2 regions of the Nocardioides sp. Soil777 genome follow, and region 2 is predicted to be linked to the other one. Evidence: riboswitches for the same ligand, from Rfam matches in the RefSeq annotation. Region 2 holds a riboswitch; the other holds the start of a gene.

Region 1 (3,398 bases), on a different contig from region 2:
TCGTCTCCGAGCCGGAGCACATCCAGGTGACGGGCGTAGGCCAGCAGCACCACTGCGGAGAGCCCGACGTAGGGCAGCAGCAACAAGACCTGGTCCCAGCCGTCCGTGCTGAGCTGCCCGAACAGCCAGCTCAGCGCCTCTCGCGCCCTGGACTCGTCGAGCTGCTGCAACGCATAGGTCTGGGCTGCCGAGAACAGCGCCGCCATCGCCACGCCGGAGAGCAGCAAGGTGGCGGCCGACGAGAACGAGCCGCGGGCGATCAGTGCCGACCCGCTCACGGCCAGCAGTGCGCCCGCGAACGCGGCGGCGGGGACCGCGCTGAAGGGCCCGAAGCTCAGGTCCAGGTCGAAGCCCAGCGCGAGCACTGCCCCGAGTCCCGCCCCCGCCGAGACCCCGAGCAGGTAGGGGTCCGCGAGAGGGTTGCGGAACACCCCCTGGTACGCCGCCCCGGCCATCCCGAGTGCCGCTCCGACCAACATGCTCAGCGCCGCACGGGGCAACCGGATCGACCACAAGATCGCCTCCTGCGACGTGGTCAGGCCGGAGTCGACCTCGACCCCGGGCAACGCGTCGAGCAGCTCCGACACCACTCCGGACACCGGCAGTCCGGCGGCGCCCTGGGTGACGCTGACCAGGCCCGCGATCACGAGCAGGGTCAGCGAGACCAGCAGCGCGCGCACGGGCAACCGGTAGGCGCGATCAGCCGCACGGATCACCGCGGGGGGTGCCTCGTGGTCGGCCAACGGAGATGTCGCTGCCGCAGTGGTGTCGGAGAGCACGCTCAGCCGACCGGTGTCTTCACCGAGGCCAGCGCGTCGGCGATCGACTCGACCAGCTGCGGCAACCGGGGTCCCCAGCGCGAGGAGATGTCGGCATCGACGGTGACGATGTTGCCGTTCTTGACGGCACTGACGTCCTCCCACCCGGGTCGGCTCGCCACGTCGTCGGCGGTGTAGCTGACCTGGTCGGTGATCACGATCAGCTCGGGGTCGGCGGCGATGATCGCCTCTTCGGTGACCTGCGGGTAGCCACTCTTCGGCTTGTCCGCCGGGTCCGCGATGTTGGTCGCACCGAGCGCGTCGTACACCGAGCCGATGAAGCTGTTCGAGCTCGCGGCATAGAACGTCTCGTCGAGCTCGTGGTACACCCGCAGGCCTTCTTGTGGAGCTGCGTCCAGCGCGTCGTCGACGGCGGCCCGCATGTCGGCGACCACCGTCGCGGTCTCGTCGACGTGACCGGTGGCCAGGCCGAGTGCCGCGACGCCGTCATAGCCCTCATCGATGGTGGCCGGAGCCGGGCTGACGATGGTCGGAATGTCGAGCTTGGCCAGTGCCCCGACGATGCCGTTGGTGTCGTTGGCGATCACCACGAGGTCGGGCGCGTAGCCGGCGATCGCCTCCACGTTCGGGTCGTACGCCGACAGCTTTGTGGTCGGCGCCTGGGCGGGGTAGGTCGAGTAGTCGTCGGCGGCGACCACCTGATCCCCCGCCCCGATCGCAAACAGGATCTCGGTGGCCGAGGGCGAGAGCGAGACGATGCGCTCGGGCTGCTTCTCGAGGACGACCTCGCCGTTGACGGCATCGACGGTCACCGGGAAGTCAGCCGACGAGACGGGCGGACTGACGTCCCCGGACGGACTGGTGTTGCCGTCACCGCAGCCAGCGATGGTGAGCGAGGTGGCCAGGGCCAGCGCGACGGGCAGCTTGCGAATCTGTTTCAACTTTCCTCCTGATGGGTCGAGGAGGAAGCGATCGCACGACACGTTGCCGGACGAAACCCACCCCTGTCCTCGAGGGCGATGCGGTTCACGTCGGGAAGGTCGACCGGACTTGTCCACCAGGTTCTGGTGGCTTCACCGTTGCGGGACAGTGCCGGACTCTCACCGGACTTCGTCTTCAGGACGCCTGCGAAGGCTAGACCCAGGGAAAGCTCAGAGCACCAAGGGGTCCAGGGCGCGGACGAGTGCCCGATCGAGTCGGGCCAGCTGATCCGGATGCGGTACGGCGATGCGCGCGACGCCGGGCATGCCGAAACTGGTGCAGTCACGGACCAGGACTCCGCGTGGGGCAAGGGCTTCACGCAGTCCCGGCCGATCGACCAGCACCCAGGGGGCAGCGGCGTTAGTGACCTCGAGGTCGTAGCCGCGCAGCAGCCCCACCAGATCCTCCCGAGCCTCGCTGATCTGCGCCGACCACTTCGGGAGGTCTGCGGACTCGAGCAGGTCCGGCAGCACCGCCAGCGCGAGCGCGCTGGTCGACCAGTGTGGTTGGTGGCGACGGACCCGGGCCAGATCGCCCGGGTCCTCGACGAGCACGTAGCCGAGCCGCAGCCCCGGGCAGGCAAACGTCTTGGTGAGGGAACCGACCACCAAGCCACTGCGCCCTGCACTCCAGTGGCCGGTGGCCAGCGCATGAAACGCCTCATCCCAGATGTCGGCGTGATCCTCGGGGCCGGCCAGGCGCCCGGTCGGGCTGTGCGGGTTGCTGCGCCACACGGGTCCGTCGTCACCCCGAGGGTGCAGCGCGAACTCCGGCTCGCCGAGCACCTGCCCGCCGTACTCGGCGATGAGCAGTGCGATCGCCTCGCTCCCGCCGTTGGTCAACAGCAACCTCGATGGATCCACCTCCATCGCCTGCGCCAGGAGCCGAGTCGCGGGGCGGTCGTCGGGGTAGTGGCCGAGCGTGTCCAGATGCCGAGTGACCAGCGTGGACACGTCAGCGGCGAACGGATTCAGATTCTGCGAGAGGTCAAGCAGATCGCCCGGATCGAGCCCCAGCGCGCGGGCCACTGCTGGCCCGTCACCGCCGTGCGCGCCTGCGGCGGGCAGAGCAGGAGTGGACTCGGGCACCCGGCGAGCCTACTGACACGACTCGCTGGTCCCCGTCGTCCGCCCGACCCGGTGCCCTGCACCACGAGCGATCCGAGACGTACGGGAGGATCAACGCCGTGACTCCCCCGGTCTACCTCGTCCGCCACGGCGAGTCGGAGTGGAACGTCCTGCGGTTGACCCAGGGACAGACCTCCCACCCGCGGCTGACGTCCCTCGGGCGCGAGCAGGCCGCGCGAGCCGCATCGCTGATCGGCACGGATCTGGCCGGCCGACCGGTCGCCCGGATCCTCACCAGCGACCTGGTGCGCGCCGTCGAGACCGCCACGGTTGCTGGCAAGGCGCTCCGGGCGCCGGTGATGCTCGAGACCCGCTTGCGAGAGCAGCACCTCGGCACGCTCGAGGGACGCGGGTACGACGAGACCTGGGCCGCCGCGGAGGCGCACGACTGGTCTGATCCGACGCTCCCGCTGGCCGGTGGGGAGTCGATCATGGAGGTGCACGACCGGTTGGGCGCCGTACTCACGGAGGTGCTCGAGCTCCACGCAGGCGTGACGGTGCTGGTCTCGCA
Region 2 (3,398 bases):
CCTCCATCGCCGTCGCCCGGGCGTGCCGCAGGGTGTTGCGCACCGCCTCCTGGGCCACCCGCCACACCAGCGTCGCCTCCTGCTCGCCGACGGGACCGAGGTCGCCGACGTGCACGTCGACCGCGACGCCAGCAGCGGTGACCGGTGCGCACAGGTCGTCCAACGCGGCCGGCAGCGTGGCGGCGGTCAGGTCCGGGGGGTGGATCTCGACCAGCAGCGACCGCAGGGAGCGCAGGCTCCCCCGCAGCGACCGGGCGGTGTCGAGCAGCGTGGTGCGGGCCGGGCCGTCCTGCTCGCGGGCGAGCGCCGAGACGGCGAACGCCGACCCGGCCAGGTCCTGGACGACCCCGTCGTGGAGGTCGCGGGCGATCCGACGGCGCTCCGCCGCCGACGCGGTCGCCGCACCGCGGAGCAGCCGCTCGCGATCCGCGGCGGCCCGCGTGACCCGTCGGGTGAGCACCAGGAGCAGGGCCGTCGCCACCGCGACGAGGAGTGCCAGCGCACCGAGCGTGATCTGCTGGAAGGGCGCGATGACCTCGGACTGGCGGTCCTCGATCCGGGCCAGTGTGAAGTACGCCTCGAAGAGCAGGGGCTCCCCCTCCGGCGTCATGACCTGGGTGTAGACCTCGACCAGCGCCGGTCCGCCCCGCTCGTAGCGGTTCTCCGGCTCGTCCAGCTCGGAGACCTCGGCGTCGGAGCCGCCGTGGCGCAGGATGTCCAGCTCCTCCTCGTCCAGCGCGAAGCGCTCGCCGATCAGCCGGACGTCGTCGGAGTAGACGATGGTGCCGTCGGCGGCCCACAGCTTGACGCGTCGTACGTCGCCGACCAGCAGGCGCTGCGTCGCGAGCCGGTCGAAGCGGTCGAGCGCTCCCGGGTCGCCGGCGGACAGGCCCCGAGGCAGGGCCGGCTGGGCGACCGAGTGGGCGAGCAGGCTGGTCGTGGCCCGGGCGTCGGAGAGCGCCTCCTCGTGGGCCGCATCGGAGGCGAGGAGGCGGGCCCCGACCACGATCGCGGCCAGCGCCAGCAGCCCGACGGCCAGGAACAGCGCCACCGGGCTCCGCAGGACGCGCCACCGGGACCGGGACATGGTCCGCCCAGTATGGCGAGGAACGGTCTCCGCCATGCGCGGAACCGGTGTCACCAGCTGATCGTCGCGACGCACCTGGCGCCCTTGCGGCTGGCGCGGAAGCGGAACGTGTCGGTGCCGGACAGGTCGATGGAGTAGCGCTCCACCTCGAACGAGCCGCTCGGCGCCCGGGTCCGCGAGGTGCCGCGCGCCGAGACGCTGCCGTTGTGCTTGAGCACCCAGGCCCACCGCCGACCGGTGCGCGAGGTGTCGATCTCCGCGTCCACCTCGATCCGTCCGTCGTCGGACTCGGCCCGGATGTCCCACCGGGCCCCGTTGGTGCAGAAGCCCCGGCGCTCCACGCGGTCGTCGTCCCGGTCGAGGGCGCGCGCCGTGCCGACCGGCAGCACGGACGCACCGACCGTCGCCGTCACGGCCACGGCCGTGGCCAGTCGGGTGGGCAGCTTCGTCATCGCGGGTCTCCTCGTCGGCGAGCCTCCAGCATCGTCCGCGCACCGGCGCGCCGCCATCGTCCGGTGGTACTACGACCACCCCGACGAGGGAAACACGCCGACACAAGATGTGGTCCCCCACTTCCTCGCAAGCCCTACATATGGTGTGCGACGCAGCTGGTTCGCGGCGTCAGCCAGACGTCGCGAGGCAAGAGGGAACCCGGTGTGAGTCCGGGACTGCCCCGCAGCGGTGAGTGGGAACGACAGCCGTCACACGCACTGGGTCGAGCGATCGACCTGGGAAGCGACGGCCGGTAGGGGTCGACCGGTGAGAGCCGCGAGACGCGCCCGCGAGTCCGAAGACCTGCCAGCGCGCCGCACCCGTCGGGTGTGGCGGTCCGATGCCGCGCGGGACGGCTGACGGCAGGTACGACGCTGCGCCCACCCGGCGTACGTCGCGCTCCACCGTCACCCCCTCGCGCGCCCGGACCATCCAGAGTCCGTCTCGCGAGGAGAGAGAATGACGGTCACCACCGACCTGCGCACCGGGATGCAGGTCCGCAAGAGGAACGGCGACGACGAGCCCGTCGACGTCAACAAGATCGTTCGCGCCGTCGACCGGTGCAGCGACGACCTGTCCGAGGTCGACCCCATGCGGGTCGCCACCCGCACCATCAGTGGCCTGTACGACGGCGCCACGACCGCCGAGCTCGACCGGCTGTCCATCCAGACCGCCGCCGAGATGATCGGCGAGGAGCCGCAGTACAGCCAGCTCGCCGCCCGGCTCCTGTCCGGCTTCATCGACAAGGAGGTGCGCAACCAGGGCGTCGCGTCGTTCAGCCAGTCGGTGGCCCTGGGCCATGCCGAGGGGCTGATCGGCGACGAGACCGCGGCGTTCGTCAAGGACAACGCCCGCAAGCTGGACTTCGCGATCGACCGGGACGCCGATCGCCGCTTCGAGTACTTCGGGCTCCGCACGGTCTACGACCGCTACCTGCTGCGGCACCCCTCGGCCCGCCTGGTCGTCGAGACGCCGCAGTACTTCCTGCTCCGGGTGGCCTGCGGCCTGGCCCGCTCCCCCGGCGAGGCCATCGAGTTCTACCGGTTGATGTCGAGGCTGGCCTACCTGCCGTCGTCGCCGACGCTCTTCAACTCGGGCACCCGGCACTCCCAGATGTCCTCGTGCTACCTCGTGGACAGTCCCCGTGACGACCTCGACTCGATCTACTCGCGCTACGCGCAGGTGGCCAAGCTGTCGAAGTTCGCCGGCGGCATCGGGCTGTCCTTCAGCCGGGTGCGCTCGCGTGGCGCGCTGATCCGGGGCACCAACGGGCAGTCCAACGGCATCGTGCCGTTCCTGCGCACCCTCGACGCGTCGGTCGCCGCGGTCAACCAGGGCGGTCGCCGCAAGGGCGCCGCCTGCGTCTACCTCGAGCCGTGGCACCCCGACGTGGAGGAGTTCCTCGAGCTGCGCGACAACACCGGCGAGGACGCGCGTCGCACCCATAACCTCAACCTCGCCCACTGGGTGCCGGACGAGTTCATGCGCCGGGTGGAGGCCGACGAGGTCTGGTCGCTCATCGACCCCGACGCCGCGCCGGAGCTGCCCGACCTGTGGGGAGCCGCGTTCGACGAGGCCTACCGCGCCGCGGAGGCGGAGGGCCGCTTCGTGCGGCAGGTGCAGGCGCGTGACCTCTACGCGCGGATGATGCGCACCCTCGCGCAGACCGGCAACGGCTGGATGACCTTCAAGGACGCCTCCAACCGCACGTGCAACCAGACCCGGGACACCCCCGGTGGCCCGGTGGTGCACCTGTCCAACCTCTGCACCGAGATCATCGAGGTGTCCTCGGACGGCGAGACGGCCGTCTGCAACCTCG

Evidence for each region. A riboswitch is a leader RNA that binds a small molecule or an ion and turns the genes downstream of it on or off. The one in region 2 is predicted to bind cobalamin.
Region 1: it holds a riboswitch for cobalamin, as region 2 does, so the genes downstream of both, ASG88_RS06895 (ABC transporter substrate-binding protein) here and ASG88_RS04500 (ribonucleoside-diphosphate reductase subunit alpha) in region 2, are expected to answer to the same signal.

Annotation. Positions count from the first base shown of each region.
Region 1 is NZ_LMSN01000009.1:9,655-13,052, forward strand. It holds gene ASG88_RS06890 (FecCD family ABC transporter permease) at 1-680, opposite strand, end outside; gene ASG88_RS06895 (ABC transporter substrate-binding protein) at 782-1,720, opposite strand; cobalamin riboswitch at 1,801-1,937, opposite strand; gene ASG88_RS06900 (aminotransferase class I/II-fold pyridoxal phosphate-dependent enzyme) at 1,931-2,848, opposite strand; gene ASG88_RS06905 (histidine phosphatase family protein) at 2,947-3,398, shown strand, end outside.
Region 2 is NZ_LMSN01000003.1:28,625-32,022, reverse strand. It holds gene ASG88_RS04510 (sensor histidine kinase) at 1-1,087, opposite strand, end outside; gene ASG88_RS04505 (hypothetical protein) at 1,138-1,539, opposite strand; cobalamin riboswitch at 1,680-1,905, shown strand; gene ASG88_RS04500 (ribonucleoside-diphosphate reductase subunit alpha) at 2,039-3,398, shown strand, end outside.